Linked DNA regions of Gemmatirosa kalamazoonensis. The protein of the gene in region 2 interacts with the protein of the main gene of each other region in a pairwise test. Links are inferred from orthologs where the notes say so. Each region holds a gene or a part of one and is shown on either strand. Other genes may lie near its edges.

Region 1 (11,809 bases), 2.6 Mb from region 2 along the record:
ACGACGCGCTCGAGCCCGCCCGGAAGCTCGCCGTCAGCGGGAGCGCGGGACGGCGCGGGTTCGCAGATGCTCCACCACGGTGAAGCCGAGGGCGTCCCAGGCCGCGTTGCCCACGTCGTTGTCGGCGGCCGAGTGGAGGCGCATCTCGTCCAGGTCGCGGGTGGTGCACCACTGCGCCGCGGCGTCCAGCAGGGCGTGCAGCACGCCGCGCCGCCGCTCGGCGGGGACCACGTAGACCGACGCCACGTAGCCGTAGCGCGAGGGGTCGAGCAGCGGCGAGCCGCGGCTCTCCATGCACCGCAGCACGCCCACCGCACATCGTCCGCGCTCGGCGAGGAACGTCACCTCGTCGGGCGCCACGAGCTGCGCCGCGAACAGCCGGCGTGCGCGCTCGGGCGCGTCGGCGCGCAGCCGGCCGTAGACCGGGTTCCCGGCGTGCTCGCGCAGCAGCGCGAGACGGAACGCGAGCACCGTCTCGAGATCGTCGGCGGCCGCGGCCCGGATGGACAGCCGGGACTCGGGACTCGGGACTCGAGACTCGTGCCCCCCGAGTCCCGAGTCCCGAGTCCCGAGTCCCGAGTCCCGGCGCCTCGGCGTACTACGCACTCAGCCCGCCCCCGAACATGTCCTGCCCACCCGACGATCGGCGGCGCTGCTCCGGCTGCGCGCGGCCGTACTGCCCCGCGTCGGAGCGGGAGATCTTGCGGCGCGCGACGAGTGCCTCGAGCGCGAGCTCGCAGGCGGCGACGGTGAACGCATCGTCGTCGGGCGTCGCGAGGCCGACGTGGTGCACGACCTCGGTGAGTGCCGGCACCGTGCGGAACGCCTGCGCCGCGACCTTGGGCGGCAGGTCGTCGCTCACCTGCAGCGCGCCACCCTCGTCGAACCACATGATGACGTCGTCCACGTTCACGCCGCCGGCGCGCGCGCGGAACGTCGCATCGGCGGCGCGGCGAATGAGCTCGCGCGCGATCGCGTGGCCGCCGACGAGCTCTCCCTCGTATTCGAGCTCGATCTTGCCGGTGATCGCGGACTGTGCGGCATAGATGTCCGAGATGCGCGGCACGACCTCCTGCTCGCCCGACAGCACGGCGCGCCGCTCGGCGTTCGAGACGACGTTCTCGAGCACCGTGATCGGCATGCGCTGCGACACGCCGGAGCGCTTGTCGATGCGCTTGTCGGTGCGCGCCTCGAACGCCACACGCTCGATCACCTCGAGCACGAAGTCGGGCACGCGCACCTTCCGGCCGTCCAGCGACGGGCGGTCGGTCCACGCTTCCTGCCGCGTGATCGCCATCCCGAGCTCCACCTCGTCGGGATAGTGCGTGAGCACCTCGGACCCGATGCGGTCCTTCAGCGGCGTGATGATCTTGCCGCGCGCCGTGTAGTCCTCGGGGTTCGCCGTGAAGCAGAGCAGCACGTCGAGCGAGAGCCTAACGGGATAGCCTTTGATCTGGACGTCGCCTTCCTGCATGATGTTGAACAGCCCGACCTGCACCTTGCCCGCGAGGTCGGGGAGCTCGTTCAGCGCGAAGATGCCCCGGTTCGCGCGCGGCAGCATGCCGTAGTGGATCGTCAGCTCGTCGGAGAGCAGGTGTCCGCCGCGCGCGGCCTTGATCGGATCGACGTCGCCGATGATGTCGGCCACCGTGACGTCGGGCGTGGCGAGCTTCTCGACGTAGCGCGCGTCGCGCGACACCCACGCGACCGGCGCGTCGTCGCCGGCGTCGTCGATGAGGGTGCGCGCGTACTTCGAGATCGGCGCGAACGGGTTGTCGTTCACCTCACTGCCGGCGACGATCGGCATCTCGGGGTCGAGCAGCGTGACGAGCGCGCGCAGGATGCGCGACTTCGCCTGCCCGCGCAGTCCGAGCAGGATGAAGTTGTGTCGCGAGAGCAGGGCATTGACGATCTGCGGCATCACCGTGTCCTCGTACCCGAGCACGCCGGTGAACAGCGGACCGCCCGACGCGAGGCGCGCCAGGAGGTTCTGCCGTACTTCGTCCTTCACCGAGCGCGTCGCGCGTTCGGGCGCGCCGAACGGCGAGCGCTTCAGGGCGCCGAGGGTCTGCGGGAGTGATGCCAAGGGGGCTCCTGTCCGTGATTGAGATGCGACCTGCTGTAACGTTCGACGCGGTCACGACGCGCGCAACTCTCGCGCGAGCGACGCGCGACGCATGCGCGAGAATGCGAACGCGTTGCCGCTGCACGACTTAATCCGCGGCGGTCTTGACACCTCCGGAGGCGCGGCTAGTTTTCCGCCGAATCCGGGCCCAACCGTCGGGCGCGGGTCTCCAATGCAGTTCATACCGCCCTCCTAGGAGATCGTCGATGAAGCGCCTTGCCCTGGTCGCCGCCGTGTTCGCTCTCGCCGCTTGCTCCACGAAGGAGCAGGCCCCTGCCGCCGACACCGCCGCCCCGGCGATGACCCCGGCCCCGTCGACGACGCCTGCGCCCGCCGCGACGGACAGCAGCGCGATGAAGATGGACAGCGCCGCGATGAAGTCGGACACCGGTGCGATGAAGCACGACACGGCGACCAAGAAGCCGTAAGCGATCTCGCTCGCATGGGCCCTCGGCGGGGCGCGGCACTCGGTGCTGCGCCCCGCCGTCGCGTTCATGGCCGTCGCGCGATCCAGCGCGCGTTTGCAACGCCGCGACGACGTTCGTTACAACGGGAAGGGCAGTGGGCCGACGGTGACGAACCGATCGCCGCTCGCGCCGTCGCTCGACGCGTCGGCCGTGCGCACGACGAGCGTCGCGCCGAGCGCCACCTCGCGCCGCACCATGCCGAGCGCGATGCCGCCGATGCGCGGCGAGACGGCGACGCTCCGCACGTCGCCGACGTCCCGCCCGTCCGCGTCGAGCAGGCGCGCGCCGGTCGGCAGCAGCCCGTCGTCGGGCGGATACGCGAGCCCGCGCAGATGCCGGTTCACGTGTCCGCGGAAGTGCACGCGCGCGACGACCTCCTGTCCGGTGTAGCACCCCTTCGTGTACGAGATCGCGTGCAGCTCGTCGAGGTTCGCCTCCTGCGGGATCGTCGTGTCGTCGACGTCGACTCCCCATGCCGGGCGCCCCGCCTCGATGCGCGCGACGTCGTAGGCGCGCAGCCCACCGGGCACGACGCTCGACGCGCGCGCGACGCGCGCCCACGCCGCGTCGAACGCCGCCGTCGGTGCGTACACGCCGAAGCCGTCGAGTCCCAGGTCGGGGAGTCGCACGACGATCAACGGTCCATCTCCGGTCTCCACCGTCGCGTGCCCGTACGGCGCGAGCGTGGCGAGCGCCGACGGCGGCAGCGCGAACGCTTCGGCGACCGCGTCGCGCGCGCGCACGCCGTACACGGCGAACAGGCGCACGTGCTCGGTGACGCGGCGGTACGCGGCGAGACGCGGGTTCACGAACTTCCGCACGACGCCGTCCCATCCCTCGGCCGCGCTGCCCGGCACGTCGACGAGCACCGCCGCGGCGGTCGGCCACGTCGGCTCGACGGTCGTACCGTCGCCGGCGCTCGGCGCTGTCGCGGCGCGTGCACGGACCGACGGTGCGGGACCCGGTGCGATGGTCGCGTCGGCGAGCGCGAGGAGGCGCAGGTCGGCGACGATGCGTCCCTTCGGGGTCAGCGCGGCCGCGTACGCGCCGTGTCCCGGCGTGAGCGCGACGACGTCGTTCGTGACGAGTCCCGCGAGCGTCTCGCGCGCCTGCGCGCCCTGGAAGATCCACAGGTCGCGGTCGCCGTGGTCCACGAGCAGTGCGCCCGTGCGGAGCGCGGCGTACTCCGTGGCGGGATCGCCGTAGTCGAGGACGACCGGCCGACGCGGCGCCTGCTGCGGCGCGTTCGGCTGCGCGCTCTGTTGCGCGCCCGGCGCGGCGGTCGCCGGCGGCGCGTCAGCGGGAGACGACGGAGAGGTCATGTGCCTCGCACTCCGCGAGTGACGACGAGTTCCACGAGCGCATCGTAAGTCAGGGCCTCGGCGCTCGCCACCCAAACGCCGCGTTCCCTCGCATCGGGCGCGCCGCGGCACACGCCGAGCGCGAGCACGCCGGCCGCGGCTGCGGCGGCGATGCCGTCGGGCCCGTCCTCGATCGCGACGACCCGCTCCGGGGCGAGCGGTCCGATGCGTGCGAGCCGAGCGAGCGCGCGCAGATGCGCGGCGGGCGACGGCTTGGGGGCGGCGACGTGCTCCGCCGCGACGACGACCCGCACGATCCCGTCGAGCTTCGCGAGCGCGAGCACGTCGTCCGCGAGCCGGGCCGGCGCACGCGTGACGATGGCGAGCGTCACGACGTCCGCAAGCGCATCGATCGCGTCTCGCGCGCCGGGCACGAGCGACACGCCGTGCGCTGCACGGTCGGCGAAGGAACGCGTCGCGGCGAGCGCCACGAGGTCCACGTCGACCGCGTCGAGCCCCGGCGCGCCGGGCTCGCGCGCGAGGAGCTCGGCCGCGCGGGCCGCGGCGACGGCGGGCGCGCGGCCGTCCGCCGCGCGCGCGAGCAGGTCGTCGGGGAGGGCGAGGCCGCGCCCGGCCAGCGCGTCGGCCAGTGCCGCGCGGCGCGCGGCGACGGTGTCCGCGAGGACGCCCTCCAGCTCGAGCAGCAGCGCTGCGGGGCCCGGGCGGTCGGCGCGCACGTCAGGAGCTCGAGGGCACCAACGGCCGACGCTCCACGTCCGCGCGGGCCGGGGCCGGCGAACGTGGAGCGTCGGGTGCGACGACTGACGCGGGTGCGTCAGGGCGCGCCGTTCTGCAGCTCGATGAGCACGCGGCGGTTCGTCGCGCGCCCTTCCGGGTTCGTGTTGTTCGCGACCGGGTTCGTCTCGCCGGCGGAGCGCTGCGTGATGCGCGACTGCGAGACGCCCTTGCTCACGAGATAGTCCGCGACGGCCTTCGCGCGGTTCTCGCCGAGTCGGGAGTTGTAGCTCTCGCCGCCGATCGCGTCGGTGTTACCGGTGACGACGAGGTTGAGGTTGGACGCCTCGGGACGGGCGAGGGACGACGCGACGTCGTCGAGGATGCGGCGTGCGTCGCTGCTCAGGTCGTACTTGTCGAAGTCGAAGTTCACGACGCCGATGACGACCGTGGCGCCGCGGGCGAGACCCCCACCACCACCAGCGCCGGCGCTCGGCGACGGCGTGGTCGCCTCGGCGATGCGGTCGCGGAAGATCGTGTCGACGCGCGTCTGCGTGACGCGCACGGTGTCGTAGCGCGTGACGATCGTCGGCACCGACGCGGCGTTGCGGAACAGGCCACTCAGGCCGACCTGGAAGTTCGGCGTGAACGTCGCCTTGCGCGGGTACGGGTTCGCGCTGTCGTCGGCGAACACATAGTAGCCGTTCGCCTCGAACCGGGCGCTGATCCGGTTCGTGAGATACCAGCGCAGGCCGACAAGGCCGCTGATGCCCTGGCCGCGCGGCGCGACGAGGCGAATGCGGCCGAAGCCGTCGTACGCGTAGCCGGCGCCGATCATGAAGCTCGTGCGCGCGGCCCGCGGCGTGTTGTAGAGGAGCCGGGCCTGCCAGAGCGTGTGCGACACGTCCTGCAGCGAGTCCGGCACCGTCGCCGTGTTGCGCTTCTGATTCGAGACGCCGAATGAGGCCTCACCCTCGACCGACAGGCCTGGAAAGATGTAATACCCGAGGCGGCCGCCTCCGGCGAAGACGTTCTCGACGTTGAGCGTGTCGGGCTGGATCGTGTAGCGCCCAAACCCGCCGACCTCGATGGCGCTGCGCCGCTGCGCGGACGCAGCGGCAGGCAGCAGGACGGACACCGTAGCCAACGTGGCGACGACAGAGCGAGTTCTCATGTTGCCTTCCGTAGTATGGTCCAACCGCGGGAGTGAGGACGCCTGCGGACGATGCAACAGTCGTGCGCGACGGCTGAGCGCGTTCGTCGCGCCGCACCACGCCCTCGACGGCGTGCGGCCGCCGGAAATTGCGCCTGAAAGCTCGCCAATCCGGTTCGCGACGCAAGCGGGCGACGGCGACGTTTTCTCTCGGCGAAACGTGTGTTTCTAGGCCGGCGCCGCGCGCTCGCCGCTCGCGTACGCGGCGTCGAGCAGGTCCACGGGATGCAGCACGCGTGCATGCGCGCCGGCGCGACGCAGCCCCGCGCCGAGCTGCATGAGACACCCGGGATTGCCCGTCGCGACGAGGGCCGCGCCGGTCGCGGCGATGTGCGCGAGCTTCGGTGCGAGCACCGCGTCGGACGTGTCGGGCTCGACGAGATTGTAGATCCCTGCGCTGCCGCAACACTGATCGCTGTCGGTGAGCGCGACGAGGTCGACGCCACGCACCGCGCCGAGCACCTGCAGCGGCGGCAGCGACACGCGCTGCGCGTGCAGCAGGTGACACGGCGCGTCGTACGTCACGCGCAGCGGCGCGCTCGTACCACCGCCGTTCGACCGCAGCAGGACGGGTCCGCCGGTCGGCCGCGGTCCCGCGGCGACGAGCAGCTCGCTCACGTCGCGCACGCGCTCCGCGACCGCGCGCGCGCGCGCTGACCACGCGGGATCGTCGGCGAGCAGCTCGCCGTACTCCTTCATCATCGCTCCACATCCCGCGGAGTTCACAACGATCCACTCCGCGCTCGAGCGCTCGAACGCGGCGACGTTCGCGCGCGCGAGTGCGCGCGCCGCGTCGAGGTCGCCCGCGTGCGCGTGCAGCGCGCCGCAGCACGCCTGCCCGCGCGTGTCGGCGAGCGCGTAGTCGTTCTCGCGCAGCACGCGCTTCGTCGCCGCGTTCGTGTGGCGGAACAGCCCGCGCATCACGCATCCCTCGAGCAGCGTCGCGGTGCCGCGCGCGCCCGTGCCGCGCGGCGTCCACCGGCGCCCGCGCAGCGGCGCCTCGGTCGACGCGAGCATCGCGAACGCGAAGCCCATCCGACCCGGAAGACGCGACAGGAGCCGGGGCAGCCGCGTGGCGCGAAGCACGCGCGCGCCGAGGAGCGCGAGCGACAGAAGCGCGCGTCGCGCGAACACGGCGAGGATGACGCGCGCGACGAGCGGCGGCGGCTGACGCGTGTACAGCGTGGCGCGCATCGCCTCGAGCATGTGGCCGTACGGCACGCCCGACGGGCACGCGGTCTCGCACGCGCGGCAGCCGAGGCACCGGTCGATGTGCGTGCGGACGTCGGCGTCGTCGGCCGGCAGCGTGCCTTCGAGCACGCTGCGCATGAGCAGGATGCGGCCGCGCGGGCTGTCGTTCTCGTCCTCGAGATTGACGTACGTGGGACAGGCCTGGAGGCAGAACCCGCAGTGCACGCACGCGTCGATCCCCGGCTTGGCGGCGGCGAGCGGCGAGTCGGGCAGCGCGCAGGGCGCGGTGGAATTGGGAAGCAGCACCATGCGGCTACAGGATGCCGGGATTGAGTATCCCGTGCGGGTCGAACGCGCGCCTAACGCCGAGCGTCAGGCGGTCGGGCTCGCGCGGCGGCGCGAGGTGGGCGCCGTGCTCCGCCCACAGCGATGCGGGCAGGCGCTCGACGACGACCGCCGGCGCCGCGTCGCCGACGTCGAAGCGTGGGAGCCCGAAGCCGGCGTCGCCCGGCAGGATGAGGCGCGCGATGCCGCGCTCCACGCTCGCGTGCGCGAGCACGCCGAACGCGCCCGCGGCGGGAGAGAACAGCTGCGCGCACAGCGCCGCGAGGCGCGACGGTCGCGCCGACACGCGCACGACCGTCGCGACCGCAGGCTCCACGGCGCGCAACCGGCGCCACACGTCGCTTCCCACGTCGGCGACGTCGCCCACGCCCGCGAGGTCGGCGAGCGTCGCGCGCTGCGCGCGCACGAGCGCCTCGTTGCCCGCGAGGCGCGCGAGGAGCAGCGGTCTTTTCACGAGCCCGAGGTGCTCGGCGAGCGGCGCGTTCGCGAGCTCCAGCGCCCACGCGGACAGCGGTGCGGCGCGCAGCCGGGCGAGGAAGGGCTGCAGCGCGTGCGTCGACGGCAGCGGCGCGGCGACCGTGACGTCGAGCTCCGGCATCGGACGCAGCCGCACGGTGATCTCGGTGAGCGCGCCGAGCGTGCCCCACGCGCCGGTGAGCAGGCGCACGAGGTCGAAGCCGGCGACGTTCTTCACGACGCGGCCGCCGGCGCGCACGATCTCGCCGGAGCCGTCGACGAACGTGAGCCCCAGCACGTTGTCGCGCGGCGTCCCGAACGCGTGGGCGAGCGGTCCCGCCGACGCCGTGGCGACCGTGGCGCCGAGCGTGCCCTCGCCGAACGGGTCGAGCGCGAGCAGCTGCCGCTCGGCCGCCGTGACGCGCGCGATCTCGGCGAGCGGCGTCGCCGCGCGCGCGGTGAGCGTCAGGTCGCCGGGCACGTAGTCGACGACGCCGCTGAGCCGGTCCAGCGGCAGCGACGCGTCGGCCGTCACGGGCCGCCCCGCGTCGAGCCACGTGCCGGCGCCGACGAGGCGGAGCCGCGTGCCGCGCGCCGCGGCGTCGCGCACGAGCGATGCGACGTCGGCGGTGTCGTTAGGCGCGCCGACAGGCGGCGGCGCGACGGACTCGGTCGCCGCGCTCACCGACGGAGCTGCGGCGCGGCCAGCCACTCGCGGCACGAGCGCGCGGGGACGACCTTGCCCGGGTTCGCGCGCCGCTCGGGATCGAAGACGTCGCGCAGTCGACACATCGCGGCGAGCGTCGCGTCGTCGAACACGAGGTCCATGTAGCCCTGCTTGTCGAGCCCCACGCCGTGCTCGCCCGTGATGGTGCCGCCGGCGTCGACGCAGACGTGCATGATCTCCGACATCGCCGCATGCACGCGCGCCGCCTGGTCCGCGTCGAGCGCGTCGTACGGGATGGTCGGGTGCAGGTTGCCGTCGCCGGCGTGGAAGAAGTTCGCGACGGCCACGCGGTGCGCGGTGCCGATCGCCTCGATGCGCGCGAGCACGTCGGCGAGCCGCGTGCGCGGCACCACCGCGTCCTGCAGCACGAGGTGCGGCGCGAGGCGTCCCATCGCGCCGAACGCCTTCTTGCGTCCCTGCCAGAGCCGCGCGCGGTCGGCCGGGTCGCTCGCCGCGCGCACGCTCCGCGCGCCAGCCTCGCGGCACAGTGCCGTCACGCGCGCCGCATCGTCGTCGATGCCGTCGGCGAGGCCGTCCAACTCGCACAGCAGCACCGCGGCCGCGTCCTGCGGGTAGCCGGCGGCGAAGATCGACGCCTCGACCGCGCGGATCGCGGGGCCGTCCATCACCTCGAGCGCCGCCGGCGTGATGCCGGCCGCGATGATCGCCGACGTGGCGTGTGCAGCCGCCTCGAGCGACGTGAAGTCGGCGAGCATCGTGCGCACCGCCTGGGGGTCGCGCGACAGCCGCACCGTCACGTCGAGCGCCACGCCGAAGCAGCCCTCGCTGCCGACGAACGCGCCGAGCAGGTCGTAGCCCGCGCGCTCGCCGTCGGCGCTGCCCAACGTCACGATCTCGCCGTCGGGGAGCACGACGGTGCAGGCGAGCACGTGGTTCAGCGTGACCCCGTGCTTCAGGCAGTGCGGGCCACCGGCGTTCTCTGCGACGTTGCCGCCGACGGTGCACGCCGTCTGGCTCGACGGATCGGGCGCGTAGTGCAGGCCGTGCGGCGCGGTGGCCCGCGTCAGTGTGGTGTTCACGACGCCCGGCTCCACGACCGCGAGACGATCCTCGGGCTCGACGGCGAGGATTCGCGTCAGCCGGTTCAGGCCGACGATCACGCACCCGTCGGCGAGCGAGCCGCCGGAGAGCCCCGTGCCCGCGCCACGCGGCACGAACGGCACGCGCTCCGCCGCGAGCGCGCGGACCACGGCGACGGTCTCGTCGCGCGTGCCGGGGAGCACGGCGAGCGACGGCTGCCGGTGGTAGCCGGGGAGCCCGTCGGAGTCGTACACGCGCAGCTCGCTCGTGCGGCGCAGCACGAAGCGCTCGCCGACGATGTCCGCGAGCCGACGCGCGAGGCCGTCGGGCAGGGAAGGCCTAACGGCGTTGGGCAGCGTGGCCGTCGTCCCGTCGCTCATGCGGCGCCGAACGCGTCGGCCGGTCCGTGCCCGTTGCCGCGCGCGCGCCGGTGCGTCGCCGCGCGGTCCTCGACGCCGGGAACGGCGCGCTCGAGCAGCGATGCCACGGTGACCAGCCGCGCGAGCGGGGAGCGCGACACGAGCAGCGCCTGCCGATCGGCACGGTCGAAGTCGACGAGCGACGCGACGCGGAACGCGACGAGCGCGGGGTCGTCGGGGAGGTCGGGGAGCGGGGCGTCGTCGTCGGCGATGGCGCGCGCGGCGCGGGCCACGCGCGCGAACGCCGAGCGCACGCGCTGCGCTCCGTCGTCGAGCGCGGCCCGGTCGTCACCCGGCTCGTCGTCGTAGTCGGCGACGAGCGCGACGTGATAGGCGTGCGGCGCGTCGACCAGTCGCTCGAGCGCGAAGCGCCGCGTGCCCTCGACGAGCACGTTCGCGCGGCCGTCGGCGAGCATCTGCACCTCGCGCAGCTCCGCGACGCAGCCGACGTGGCCTGCGGGGAGCGCGCGCTCGGGCTCACCGCCCGTGAGGATGATGCCGAAGCGGCCGTCGCCGTCGCGGCAGTCGGCGAGCATCTCGCGGTAGCGCGGCTCGAAGATGTGGAGCGGCATCACCGTGCCGGGGAACAGCACGAGGGGCAGCGGGAACAGCGGGAGACGCCGCGCGATCACGTCACTGCGCGCACACGCGCTCCACGATCGCGCGGAGCTCGGCGAGCTCGAACGGCTTGCTGAGCACCGGGCACGCCGCGCGTCGCAGGAACGCCGCCGCCTCCGGCGACACGGCGTCGCCCGTGGAGAGGATCAGCTTGCGCAGCAGCTCCGGGCGCTCGCGCTCGATGCGCGCATGGAGCTCGATGCCCGACAGGCCCGGCATGCGCAGATCCGTGATGACGACGTCGTACGTCTCGGCGGAGACATCGTCGTCGAGCAGCAGCGCGAGCGCGGCGTAGCCATCCTCGGCCTCGTCCACCGCCCAACCCTGGCGCTGGAAGAATCGGCGCAGCGCGAAGCGGATGACCGGCTCATCGTCCACGAGCAGCGCGCGGCGGCGCGGCGGCGTGGGTTCGGGCGATGGATGCGACGACTCGGACATGTGCCCCGGATGATGACTGCACCATCCGAGGGCGGCAAGTGCGTCAGGACGCGATGGCGCGGGTGGTGGCGCGCTCGACGAGCCCGTCCAGCGTCGCGAAGCGGAACGGCTTCTCGAGCACCGGACAGCTCGTGCGCTCCACGAACTCCGCGGCCTCAGGCGAGACGAGGTCGCCGGTCGCGAAGATCAGGCGATCGAGCAGGTCGGGGTACCGCTCCGCGACGCGGTCGTGCAGCGCGGCGCCCGAGACGCCGGGCATCCGCAGGTCGGAGATGACGAGATCGTAGCTCGGGGCGCGCCCCTCGGCACCGTCGACGAGGCGGTCGAACGCGGGGCCACCGTCGGCCGCCTCGTCCACCTCCCAGCCGCGTCGGACGAAGAACCGGGCGAGCGCGCGACGGATCGCCTCCTCGTCGTCGACGACGAGCACGCGACGCGGGCCCGCCACCGCCGACTCGACGGCGGCCGGCGCGGCGACGCCGGTGTGCGCGACGGCGGGCCCGTCGACGAGCGGGAGCGCGAGGACGAGACGCGCACCGCGGTCGTGCGGGGCCTCGCGGTTCTCCGCGCGCAGCGTCCCCCCGTGCCGCTCCGCGATGCCGAGCGACACCGACAGGCCGAGCCCCGTGCCCATGCCCACGGGCTTCGTGGTGAAGAACGGCTCGAATACCCGCGGCAGCACGTCGCGCGGAATCCCCGGCCCCTCGTCCTCGACCGCCACGCGCAGCTCGGT
Region 2 (11,877 bases):
CTACGGCCACGAGATGACGCCGCTCGTGGCGAACAACACGATGTACATCGTCTCGCCGTTCCCGAACCGCGCGTACGCGCTCGACCTCACGAAGCCCGGCGCGCCGGTGAAGTGGACGTTCGAGCCGAACCCGAGCCCCATCGCGATCGGCAAGGCGTGCTGCGACGCGGTGAACCGCGGCGCCGCGCTCTACGACGGGAAGCTGATCTACAACCTGCTCGACGATCACACCGTCGCCGTCGACGCCGCCACCGGCAAGGAGCTGTGGCGCACGAAGCTCGCGAACGTGGAGGACGGCACGACGATGACCATGGCGCCGCTCGTCGCCGACGGCAGAGTCTACGTGGGCAACTCGGGCGGCGAGATGGGCGTCGCCGGCTGGCTCGCCGCGCTCGACGCGAGCACCGGCAAGGAGCTGTGGCGCGCGTACTCCGTCGGCCCCGACTCCATGGTGCGCATCGGCGCCGAGTTCGCGCCGTTCTACCCGTGGCTCAGGGGCAAGGATCTCGGCGCCACCTCGTGGCCCGCCGGCGCGTGGAAGCACGGCGCGGGCGCGGTGTGGGGGTGGGTGAGCTACGATCCCGAGACGAAGTGGATCTACTACGGCACGAGCAACACCGGGCCGTGGAACGCCGACCAGCGCCCGGGGCTCAACCTGTGGACGAGCGGCGTGTTCGCGCGGAACGCCGACGACGGCATGGCGCGCTGGGCGTACGTGTTCACGCCGCACAACGAGTGGGACTACGACGGCGTGAACGAGAACGTGCTCGTCGACCTGCCGATCCAGGGCGAGACGCGCAAGGTGATGGTGCAGTTCAACCGCAACGGCTTCGCGTACACGATCGACCGCCGCACGGGCCAGGTGCTCGTCGCCGCGCCGTTCGGGCACGAGAACTGGTCGACCGGCGTCGACCTGACGACCGGGATGCCTAACGTGGTCCCCGAGAAGCACACGGTGCCGCCGGGCCGCTGGGTGCGCGACATCTGCCCGGCCGACATCGGCGTGAAGGACTTCGAGCCGTCGGCGTTCTCGCCGCGCACGGGGTGGTTCTACGTCACCGTGCAGAACATCTGCATGGACTACAAGGGACGCGAGGTGGGCTACATTGCCGGCACGCCGTACTGGGGCGCGCAGATGACGCGGCACGTCGGGCCCGGCGGCAACTACGGCGAGTTCGTCGCGTTCGACGCCGCGACGGGCAAGAAGATGTGGGGGATTCCCGAGCCGTTCCTCACGTACAGCGGCGCGCTCGTCACCGCCGGCGACGTCGCGTTCTACGGCACGGTGGACGGCTGGTTCCGCGCCGTGGACGCGCGCACGGGCAAGGTGCTGTGGTCGCGCAAGCTCGGCTCGGGGATCATCAGCGCGCCGATGACGTACCGCGCGCCGGACGGCCACCAGTACGTCGCGGTGGCCGCGGGCGTCGGCGGCGGCGCGATGACGACGCAGAGCCAGCCCGGGTTCCCGGCGCGCGGCAGCACGTACTACGTCTTCACGTTGGGCGCCAACATCCCCGCGACGGCGACGCCGGCGCCGGGCGACCAGTCGGGCGCCCCCAAGAAGCAGGGAGGGAAGCCATGACACGCGCCAGCATCGCCCTCGCGGCGTGCCTAACGCTGTTGGGCGCCTGTCGTCGCGACACGCAGGACGTGCGCGGCGGCGAGGTCGGCGACCGCACCCTCCCGCAGCGGCAGCCGCTGCCGCTGCACGCCGCCGACACCACCGGCCTCCCCGACGAGGGGGTGCTCGCGCGCGTCGCCATCGGCGACCTGGCGGGCGTCGGCAACAACACGCTCGACGCGACGGTGACGAACCCGTACGCGAGCGACGCCGCCGCCGTCGCGCAGGGGCGCGACACGTTCGTGGGGATGAACTGCGCCGGGTGCCACGGCTACGACCTGAAGGGCGGCATGGGCCCCGACCTCACCGACACGTACTGGCGCTACGGCGGCTCGCCGGCGGACATCTACAAGTCGATCTTCGAGGGGCGCCCGCAGGGGATGCCGGCGTGGGGACGCTCCGTCCCGCCGGCGCAGATCTGGAAGCTCGTCGCCTACATCCAGTCGAAGGGCGGCGCCTACCCCGGCCGCCTCGCCGACCGTGGCCGCCAGGGCGACCTCGGCGACGAGGACACGACGTCGTTCTCGACGCTGAAGGGGCGGAACAATGCGCACTGACGCGCGCCACGGCCCGGCGAGTCGCGTGGCGCGATCGAGCTCGCGCCGGTCGGGACTCCACGTACGAGTTTGCGGAGGACTGAAGAAGGACTTCGAAGGACTGAAGAAGGACGACAACAAAGAACTTGCAGTTGGTCCTTCTTCAGTCCCTTTTCAGTCCTTCTTCAGTCCCACGAAACCTCGTACGTGGAGTCATGGAATCGCGCGCCTGACGGCCCTGCTCACCCTCGCCGCCTGTAACGGCACCACGTCGTACCTCGACGCGACCGGCTCGGCGGGACGGAGCGAGGCCACGCTCGGCCGGTGGCTCACGGCCACGGCGTGCGCGGTGGTGCTCCTCGTGTGCGTCGCGATCGTTGCCGGCATGGCGCGCCGGCGCGGCGAGCGCGACGAGGGCACCGGACGCCGCGAGGTGAAGTCGGGGCTCGGCTGGATCTACGTCGGTACCGCGGTCACGGTCGCCGTGCTGCTCGTCGCCTACGCCGGCACGATGGCGACGCTCGCCGCCGCGAGCCGCCCGCCGTACACCCCGCCGCTCGTGATGGACGTCATCGCGCACCAGTGGTGGTGGGAGATCCGCTACTCCGATCCGGCGCGCCCGGAGCTCGGCTTCACGACAGCGAACGAGGTGCATCTTCCCGTCGGCGTGCCGGTGCGCGTGCGCCTGCACTCGGCCGACGTGATCCACTCGTTCTGGCTGCCGCAGATCGCCGGCAAGACCGACGTCATCCCGGGGCAGACGAACGAGACGTGGGTGGAGGCCGAGCGTCCCGGCACGTCGCGCGGCATGTGCGGCGAGTACTGCGGCCTGCAGCACGCCGAGATGGCGCTCGCCGTCACCGCCGAGCCGCGGGTGGCGTTCGACCGGTGGGCGCAGGCGCGGCGCGCGGAGGCCGCCGTGCCTAACGACGGCGTGGCTTCCGCCGGCGCGCACGTGTTCGCGCGCTCGTGCGGCGTCTGCCACGCGGTGGCGGGCACGATGGCGTTAGGCAGGGTCGGCCCCGACCTCACCCATATCGCGTCGCGCCCGACGATCGGCGCCGGCGCGCTGGAGAACACGCCGGCCAACCTCGCGCGCTGGATCCACGACGCGCCGAGCGTGAAGGAGGGCGTGCGCATGCCCGCGATGCCGCTCGACGCGGCCGAGCTGCGCGCCGTGGTCGCCTACCTGGAGACGCTGCGATGAGCGCCGCGCCCGTCCTGCCCACGGTCACCGTCGACCGCGCGCCGCTCGAGCGGCTGCGCGAGACGTGGGAGACGCCGCGCGGATGGCGCGGGTGGCTCTCCACGGTGGACCACAAGACCATCGGCCTGCGCTACCTCGTGACGTCGATCGCGTTCCTCGTGATCGGCGGCGCGGAGGCGCTGCTCATGCGCGCGCAGCTCGCGGTGAGCGGCCAGCACCTGCTCACCGCCGGCTGGTACGACCAGCTGTTCAGCATGCACGGCGTGACGATGATCTTCCTCTACGCCGCGCCGGTGCTGTCGGGGTTCAGCAACTACCTGTGGCCGCTCATGCTCGGGTCGCGCGACATGGCGTACCCGCGGCTGAACGCGCTGTCGTACTGGACGTACCTCGTCGCCGGGATCTTCCTGTACACGAGCCTTCCGTTGGGCGCGATGCCGAACGCCGGCTGGTTCGACTACGTGCCGTTCGCGGCGCGCGAGTTCGATCCCGGGCTGAACGTGGACTTCTACGCGCTGACGCTGCTGCTGCTCGCCGTGTCGACGACGGTGGGGTCGATCAACTTCGTCACCACCCTGTTCAAGACGCGGGCGCCGGGGATGTCGCTCAACCGGCTGCCGATCCTCGTGTGGGGCACGCTCACCGCCTCGTTCGCGAACCTGTTCGCGCTGCCGGCACTCTCCGCCGCGGCGGTGATGCTGTTCCTCGACCGGCGCGTCGGCACGCACTTCTTCGACGCGGCCGCCGGTGGGCATCCGCTGCTCTGGCAGCACCTGTTCTGGATGTTCGGCCATCCGTGGGTGTACGTCGTCGTGCTGCCCGCGATGGGAATCGTGAGCGACGCGCTGCCGACGTTCTGCCGCCGGCCGCTCGTCGGCTACACGTTCGTCGCGCTCGCCACCGTGACGACGGGGATCCTCGGCTTCGGCGTGTGGCTCCACCACATGTTCGCGACCGGGATCCCGCCGCTCGCGCTCGCGTTCTTCGGCGCGTCGAGCATCTTCATCACGATCCCGAGCGCGGTGGCGGTGTTCGCGTGGCTCGCCACGCTGTGGGACGGCCAGCCGTGGTATCCCGCGGCGATGAAGTTCATGCTCGGCTTCATCGCGCTGTTCGTCATCGGCGGCGTGAGCGGCGTGATGACGGCCGCCGTCCCGTTCGACTGGCAGCTCACCGACACGTACTTCGTCGTCGCGCACCTGCACTACGTGCTCGTGGGGATCAACGTGTTCCCCGTGGTCGCCGGCGTGTACTACTGGTTCCCGAAGTTCACCGGCCGGCTGATGGACGAGACGTTGGGCACGTGGAACTTCTGGACGATGTTCGTCGGCGCGAACCTCGTGTTCTTCCCGATGCACATCGTCGGGCTGTTGGGCATGCCGCGGCGCATCTACACGTATCCGGCGGGGCTCGGGTGGGACGCGTACAACACGGTGGAGACGGTCGGCGCGTTCCTGTTCGCGCTCGGCGTGGTGCTGTTCGCGGTGAACGTGCTGCGCAGCCGCCGCGGCGGCGCGCTGGCGGGCGCGAACCCGTGGGACGCGCCGACGCTCGAGTGGAGCGTGCCGTCGCCGCCGCCGCCGTACAACTTCGCCGTGCTGCCGACGATCGGCAGCCGGCATCCGCTATGGGAGAGCCGCCTCGAGGAAGGCTCGGCGCGCTCGGTGCTCGACCGCGGTCCCGTGCTCGCCGACGGCCGCGAGACGTTCGCCACGACGCCGCTCGACGCCGAGGCCACGGCGGTGATGCGCATGCCCGAGGACTCGTACGCGCCGGTGCTGCTCGCCGCCTCGCTCGGCGTCGTCGCGTACGGACTGCTGTTCTCGCTGCTCTGGCTCGCCGCGTTAGGCACCGTGGGCACGGCGGCGTGCGCGATCGCGTGGCTGTGGCCCGATGCGGCGACGGCGTTCGTCGGCACGGAGGTCACGTCGTTCGGAGAGCTGCCGGTAGGCGCGAGCGGGCGCCGGAGCGTCGGGTGGTGGGGGATGGCCGGGGCGGTGGCCACCGAGGGCGCCTTCTTCGCCTACCTGCTGTTCTCCTACTTCTATCTCGCGTCGATGTCGGGGAACGCGTGGCCGAGCGCGATGCCGGGATTCGGGCTGCCGCTGCTGAACACCGCGATCCTGCTCGCGTCGAGCGTCGTGGTGTGGTGGGCGGAGCGCGGCGCGCGCGTGGGCGCGACCGCGCGGCTGCGCACCGGCCTCGCCATCGCGATCGCGCTCGGCGTGGCGTTCCTCGCGCTGCAGGCCGTGGAGTACGGCCGCGAGCGGGCATCGGCGACGCACGACGCGTACGGCTCGCTGTTCTACACCATCACCGGCTTCCACGGCGCGCACGTGCTCGTGGGGCTCGTCATGCTCGCGGTGGTCCTCGTGCGCGCGCTGCGCGGGCACTTCGCGGCGCGGCGGCACGAGGCGGTGACGAACGTCGCGCTGTACTGGCACTTCGTGGACGCGGTGTGGCTCGCCGTGTTCACGTCGCTCTACGTGAGCCCGCACCTGAGGTGAGCGATGGCGACGGCAGCGCACGATGGATCGGGCGACGCGCATCCGGCCCCGGCGCGCGCACGCGCGGGACTCGCGGCGCTCGCGTTCGGCTTGTTCGGCGGACCGGCGGCATGGAGCGTCCAGACGCTCGTGAATCTCCCCGTCGCCGCGCACGGCTGCTTTCCGCGGCTTGCGCCGCTCGCCGGTGCGGCGAGCGGCGTGCGCGGGGTGGCGCTCGCGGTGAGCGCGGCGGCGATCGTCGTCGCCGCGGCGGCCGGCGCGGTGGCGTGGCGCACGTGGGCGCGGACGCGCGAGGAGCACCAGGCGGGGGCCGGCCGGGGCGCCGCGCACGCGCCGGAGACGGCGCTGCTCGAGACGGGTGAGGGCCGCACGCGGTTCCTGGCGCTGGCCGGCGTGCTCACCAGTCTCACGTTCCTCCTGGTGAGCGTCGCCCACGCGGGGGCCGTGCTGTTCGTCCCACCGTGCGGCGTCTGAGTCACCCGGCCCTTGCCCGCGCGGCGCCGTCTGACATCTTGGCAGGCAACCACGGCACGGCACCGGCGTGTCGATTCGGGGTAGATTCCGTTGGAACGGACAGCACGGTTACACCAATTCAGGCGAGGCATTCACGTCATGCGTGGTACTCTGCTCTCCCGCGCGACCGCCTCTACCGCGGTGCGCGTAGTCGCCGCCACGGTGCTCGGTGTCGGCGGCACGCTCGCGTTCAAGTACGCTCCGGCGCAGATCGCGTCGATGACCGGCCAGACGCCGGCGACCCTCACCGCCCCGGCGGCGACGCCCGGTGCCGGCGGTCCACAGGATTCCGGCTTCGTGAAGATCGCCCGGCAGGTGACGCCGGCGGTCGTCTACATCGAGAACGAGGGCGCGCCCCGCGTCGCGTCGCGCGACAACGGCGGCGGCGACGTCCCGCCGGGGCTGCGCGACCTGCTGCCGCGCGGCTTCCAGCTCGTGCCGCCGGGCGGGCGCGGCGGCCGCGCGCCGATCCAGCGCTCCTCCGGCTCGGGGTTCATCGTCTCGTCGGACGGTGAGATCCTGACGAACAACCACGTCGTCGAGGACGCGAACCGGCTCCTCGTCACGCTCTACGACCGGCGCATCTACCCGGCGCGCGTGATCGGCCGCGACCCGTCGACCGACGTCGCGCTCATCAAGATCGACGCGACGGGGCTGCCGACGCTGCCGCTCGGCGACGACGCCGCGGTGCAGGTCGGCCAGCCGGTGCTCGCGATCGGCGCGCCGCTCGGCCTGCGCTCCACGGTGACGTCGGGCATCATCAGCGCGAAGGAGCGCGGGGGCGACCTCTCGAACCTGTTCAGCTCCCAGCTCGCGATTGCCGACTTCCTGCAGACCGACGCCGTCATCAACCCCGGGAACTCGGGCGGCCCGCTGCTCGACATGGACGGGCGGGTGATCGGCATCAACAGCGCGATCGAGAGCCCCACCGGCGTGTACGCGGGCTACGGCTTCGCCGTGCCGGCCTCCATCGCGCGCATCGCGATGGACCAGTTCCACAAGTACGGCCGCGTGCGGCGCGCCATCCTCGGCGTCTCCATCACGGACGTGAAGGCGGAGGACGCGCTCGCCGCCGGGATGAAGGAGATCCGCGGCGCGCTCGTGAGCGGCTTCCAGGAGGGGAGCCCGGCGGAGAAGGCGGGGCTGAAGCAGGGCGACATCATCGTCTCGGTCGACAACAAGCCGATCTCCAGCGTCGCCGCGCTGCAGCGCACGATCTACGGCTACCAGCCCGGCCAGACGGTGACGCTCGCCTACGCGCGCTACGGCACGCAGGGCACGGCGCGCGTGCCGCTGCAGGAGGCGCCGCCGGAGAAGGAGACGGTCGCCGCCAACGACGCCGGCGAGCCGCGCAGCAACGCGACGCCAGCGGGACGTCTTGGCGTCTCGGTGGAACCGCTCACCCCCGAGCTGGCGACCCAGGCGCGCGTCACGAACAGCAGCATTCACGGCCTGCTCGTGAGCGAGGTGAAGGAGACGGGCCCCGCGCGCGGCCATCTCATCGAGGGCGACGTCATCGTCGCGGTGATCGGCCGCGGCGGCGTCCAGCGGCAGATCACGTCGGGCGCGCAGCTCAAGGACGCGGTCGACAACGCGCCGGGCGTCATCAGCCTGCTCGTCTACAACTCGCGCCTCAGCGTCGGCGCGGCGGGCACCCGCGTGGTGAACGTGCCGCTGAACCAGTAAGGCCAGGGCAGGAGGGCACGAGGGCAGGAGGGCAGGAGAGCCCGAAGCTCTCCTGCCCTCCTGCCCTTTCTGCCCTCCTGCCCTAATATGTGCCCCATGCCCGAGCACTACGTCTCGAACGCCGACGTGTCCGTGCGGATGTTCCGCAGCGGGTTCCTCGAGCGGTTCAGTCACGTGCATCCGGCGGTGCCGCACGTGATCTACGTGCCGCTCGTCGCGGGGCTGCTGTGGACGGCGCGGACGACGCGAGGGACGACGGCGCTGCTGTTCGTCGCCGGCCTGCTGCTGTGGACGCTCGCCGAGTACCTGCTGCACCGGCACGTCTTCCACGCGCCGGACCACATCATGGCCGAGACGCACGACGTGGTGGCGCGGCTCGCGCCCGACGAGCCGGTGCTCCCCGCGCTGCCGAGCTGGCGCCACCGCTCGTACTTCATCGCCCACGGCGTGCACCACGAGTATCCGAGCGATTCCAGCCGGCTCGTCATGCCGCCGGGGGCGAGCGTGCCGATCGCGATCGGGACGTGGCTGCTGTTCCGCGCGGTCCTCGGCCCGCTGCACGCGCCGGCACCGTTCGCCGGCTTCGTCGCCGGGTACCTCGTGTACGACACGACGCACTACGCCGTGCACCACTTCGGCATGCCGACGCCGTGGGGCCGCTACCTGAAGAAGCGCCACGCCCGGCACCACTACGTCGACACGGACAGCGACTACGGCGTGAGCTCGCCGCTCTGGGACGTCGTGTTCGGGACGTTCACCCGCTTCGAGCGGCGACCCTGACCCCGTAGCAGCGTCGCAGCCTCAAGGTCGTCGTCGGACCGGCCGATGTTAGTACACGATGCCCGCGCCGTCCGACGTCCCCGCCACGCGCCACGCCCCGGTGCGCGACCGCCTCGGCGCGGCGTTCCAGGCGGTCGTCGTCGCCACGGCGGCCGCGGCGCTCCTGCTCTGGGGCTGGCGGTTCGCTCCCGGCGGCGATGCGGCGGCGAAGGCGCAGCTCTGCGCGAACGCGCTCGTGCCGCTCGGGGTCGGCCTGGTCGTCGTGCTCTGGCTCGCGCCGCGCCGCGCGGACGTGGATCGGCGGGCGCGGCGGGCGTGGCGCGACCTCGCCGCCGCGGTGACGGTCTGGTGGCTCGCCGGCGTGCTGTGGGAGCTGCTCGGCCGCCCGCCGCTCTCCGCCGCGGACGGCGTGCAGCTGCTCTTCTTCCCGCTCGTCCTGCTCGGCGTCCTGCGCTTTCCCGCGGCGCCGCTCGAGCGCGAGGAGCGACTGCGCGTGTGGCTCGACACGGCGATGGTGCTGTCGAGCGGCGCGGCGGTGGTGTGGTACCTCGCGCTCTGGCCGGCGATCGCGCGCGGCGACGACCTCGCGCAGCTCGTGGTCAACACGCTCTACCCGCTCGGCGACGTCGTGCTGCTGTTCGCGGCGTACGTGGCCCTCCGCCGCGGCGGCGGCGCGACGCGCGGCGCGGTACGCTGGGCCGCGGCCGGCCTGCTTTCGCGCTTCGCGGGCGACCTGCTGTACCTGCGGCAATCATTCACCGGCGCGTACGACCCGGGTGGGCTCAGTGACCTGATGTGGCTGCTGGGATGCCTGATGCTCGCCGCCGGTGCGTGCGCGCAGCGGCGCGCCAGCGAGCCCGCCGCCGAGGAGCGCACCGCGCCGCAGACGCGCGCGAGCCTGCTGCCGTACGTCAGCGCGGTGCTGCTGCTCGTGTTCTTCGCCGTCGCGGTCGGCGGCGCGTGGACGCCGCGCACGCTGGTGCTGCTCGCAGCCACGATCGTCGTCACGTCGCTCGTGTTCGTGCGCCAGTACATGGTCGGGCGCGAGCACGTGCGGCTGCAGGGCGCGCGCGTGCGGCTCGAGGCGGAGCGCGCGGGCGAGGCGCGGTTCCGCACGCTCGTGCAGAACTCGTCGGACCTCATTCTCATCGTCGACGGCCGCGGGATCGTGCGCTTCGCGAGCCCGTCGCTCGAGCGCATGCTCGGCGTGCGCCCGGAGGACGCGGAGGGGCAGCCGCTCGTGACGTTCGTGCACCCCGACGACGCGGCCGACGCGGCGGAGGCGCTGGCCGTGACGCGCAGCGAGCACCGCACGTTCGGCCCGTCGCAGTACCGCGTGAGCGGCGACGGCGCGACGTGGCGCGCCGTGGAGTGCATGGCGGAGAACCTGTACGACGATCCGGCCGTGCGCGGAGTGCTGATCACGGTGCGCGACGTCACGGAGCGCGCGCGGCTCGAGGCGCAGCTCATCCACCAGGCGTTCCACGATCCGCTCACGGGGCTCGCGAACCGCGCGCTGTTCCGCGACCGCGTGGAGCATGCGCTCGCGCGCGAGGGGCGCGACCCTCACGGCGTGGTGGCGCTGTTCCTCGACCTCGACGACTTCAAGACGGTGAACGACTCGTTGGGCCACCGCGAGGGCGACCGTCTGCTCGCCGTCGTCGCCGACCGGCTGCTGAACGCGACGCGCGGCTGCGACACCGTGGCGCGACTCGGCGGCGACGAGTTCGGCGTGCTGCTCGAGAACGCGCACGCCGACGCCGACGCGGTGATCGTCGCCGAGCGCATCGTGAACTCGGTGCGCGTGCCGATCACGCTCGCCGGGCAGGACGTGAGCGTGGGGGCGAGCGTCGGGATCGCGCGTGCACGCTCGACCGACGGCGCCGAGGAGCTGCTTCGCAACGCCGACGTCGCGATGTACCGCGCGAAGCAGCGCGGCAAGAGCACGTACGAGATCTTCGCGCCCGCGATGCACGCCGCGGTCGTGGACCGGATGGAGCTGGAAGGCGATCTGCGCCGCGCCGTGGCGGACGACTGCGCGGAGATGCGCGTCCACTACCAGCCGATCGTGGAGCTGGCCGACGGCAAGGTGGCGGGGCTCGAGGCGCTGGTGCGCTGGCAGCACCCGCGGCGCGGGCTGGTGCAGCCCACGGTGTTCATCCCCGCGGCGGAGTCCACGGGGCTCATCGTGCCGTTAGGCCGGTGGGTGCTGCGCGAAGCGTGCGCGCAGGCGGCGCGGTGGCAGGCCGCGCGGCACGCCGCCGACCCGCTGGCGCCGCCGCTCACCATCACGGTGAACCTCTCGGCGCGGCAGCTCCAGGACCCATCGCTCGCCGACGACGTGCGTGCCGCGCTCGACGACGCGGGGCTCCCGCCGCACGCGCTGGTGCTGGAGATCACGGAGAGCGTGATCATCGCCGAGCCGTCGGCCGCGCTCGCGACACTGGCCGCGGTGAAGGCGCTCGGCGTGCGGCTCGCGATCGACGACTTCGGCACCGGCTACTCGTCGCTCGGCTACCTCCAGCAGTTCCCCGTCGACGTGCTGAAGATCGACAAGGCGTTCGTCGACGGCGTGACCCGCGGCGGCCCGCGCGCGGCGCTCACGCGCACGATCGTGGCGCTGGGCGACTCGCTCGCGTTGCACTGCGTTGCCGAGGGGATCGAGGACGAGCTGCAGCGCCGCCACCTGCAGGCGCTGGGCTGCGGCTACGGGCAGGGGTTCCTGTTCGCGCGGCCCCTGCCGGCGGACGAGATCGAGGCGATGATCTGCGACGGCGTGGCTGCGTAGCTGCGTGGCTGCGTGACGGCTCAACGCAGCCACGCAGCCACGCAGCCACGCAGCGTCACTTGCTCGTCAGCAGCTCCTCGAACAGCGCGAGCGCGCGCGGGTCCTGCGAGCGGCCGAGCCAGAACAGCGCCGAGCGGCGCGTGGCCGGGTCGCGGTGCGTGCGGGCGATGCGGATGAGGGCCGGCACGCCCTCCTCGCTCGGGCGCCGGGACAACGCGAACACCGCCTGATCGCGGATC

The links.
Region 1: the proteins of J421_RS01515 (region 2) and J421_RS12595 interact in binary tests that used the Escherichia coli proteins (3 or more experiments, as listed by UniProt). The link is inferred for Gemmatirosa kalamazoonensis from one-to-one orthologs.

Annotation. Positions count from the first base shown.
Region 1 is NZ_CP007128.1:2,933,654-2,945,462, forward strand. What follows is about bases 3,766-6,684. They hold J421_RS12595 (OmpA family protein), read right to left. Parts: upstream 5,803-6,684; coding sequence 4,729-5,802; downstream 3,766-4,728. Other genes in these bases: ygfZ (CAF17-like 4Fe-4S cluster assembly/insertion protein YgfZ), read right to left, coding at 3,766-3,914; J421_RS12590 (HAD family hydrolase), read right to left, coding at 3,911-4,630; J421_RS12600 ((Fe-S)-binding protein), read right to left, coding at 6,010-6,684. Also shown: J421_RS12570 (GNAT family N-acetyltransferase), read right to left, coding at 34-471; J421_RS12575 (magnesium chelatase ATPase subunit I), read right to left, coding at 599-2,086; J421_RS12580 (hypothetical protein), read left to right, coding at 2,332-2,553; more of ygfZ, read right to left, coding at 2,670-3,765; more of J421_RS12600, read right to left, coding at 6,685-7,338; J421_RS12605 (FAD-binding oxidoreductase), read right to left, coding at 7,346-8,518; J421_RS12610 (FAD-binding oxidoreductase), read right to left, coding at 8,515-9,981; J421_RS12615 (LON peptidase substrate-binding domain-containing protein), read right to left, coding at 9,978-10,652; J421_RS12620 (response regulator), read right to left, coding at 10,654-11,076; J421_RS12625 (hybrid sensor histidine kinase/response regulator), read right to left, coding at 11,120-11,809.
Region 2 is NZ_CP007128.1:305,622-317,498, forward strand. The notes cover bases 5,811-8,797. They hold J421_RS01515 (trypsin-like peptidase domain-containing protein), read left to right. Parts: upstream 5,811-6,525; coding sequence 6,526-8,070; downstream 8,071-8,797. Other genes in these bases: ctaD (cytochrome c oxidase subunit I), read left to right, coding at 5,811-5,871; J421_RS32525 (hypothetical protein), read left to right, coding at 5,875-6,345; J421_RS01520 (sterol desaturase family protein), read left to right, coding at 8,167-8,797. Also shown: J421_RS01490 (PQQ-dependent dehydrogenase, methanol/ethanol family), read left to right, coding at 1-1,582; J421_RS01495 (c-type cytochrome), read left to right, coding at 1,579-2,178; coxB (cytochrome c oxidase subunit II), read left to right, coding at 2,168-3,364; more of ctaD, read left to right, coding at 3,361-5,810; more of J421_RS01520, read left to right, coding at 8,798-8,850; J421_RS01525 (putative bifunctional diguanylate cyclase/phosphodiesterase), read left to right, coding at 8,909-11,638; J421_RS01530 (HEAT repeat domain-containing protein), read right to left, coding at 11,694-11,877. UniProt on the Escherichia coli protein: DegP acts as a chaperone at low temperatures but switches to a peptidase (heat shock protein) at higher temperatures.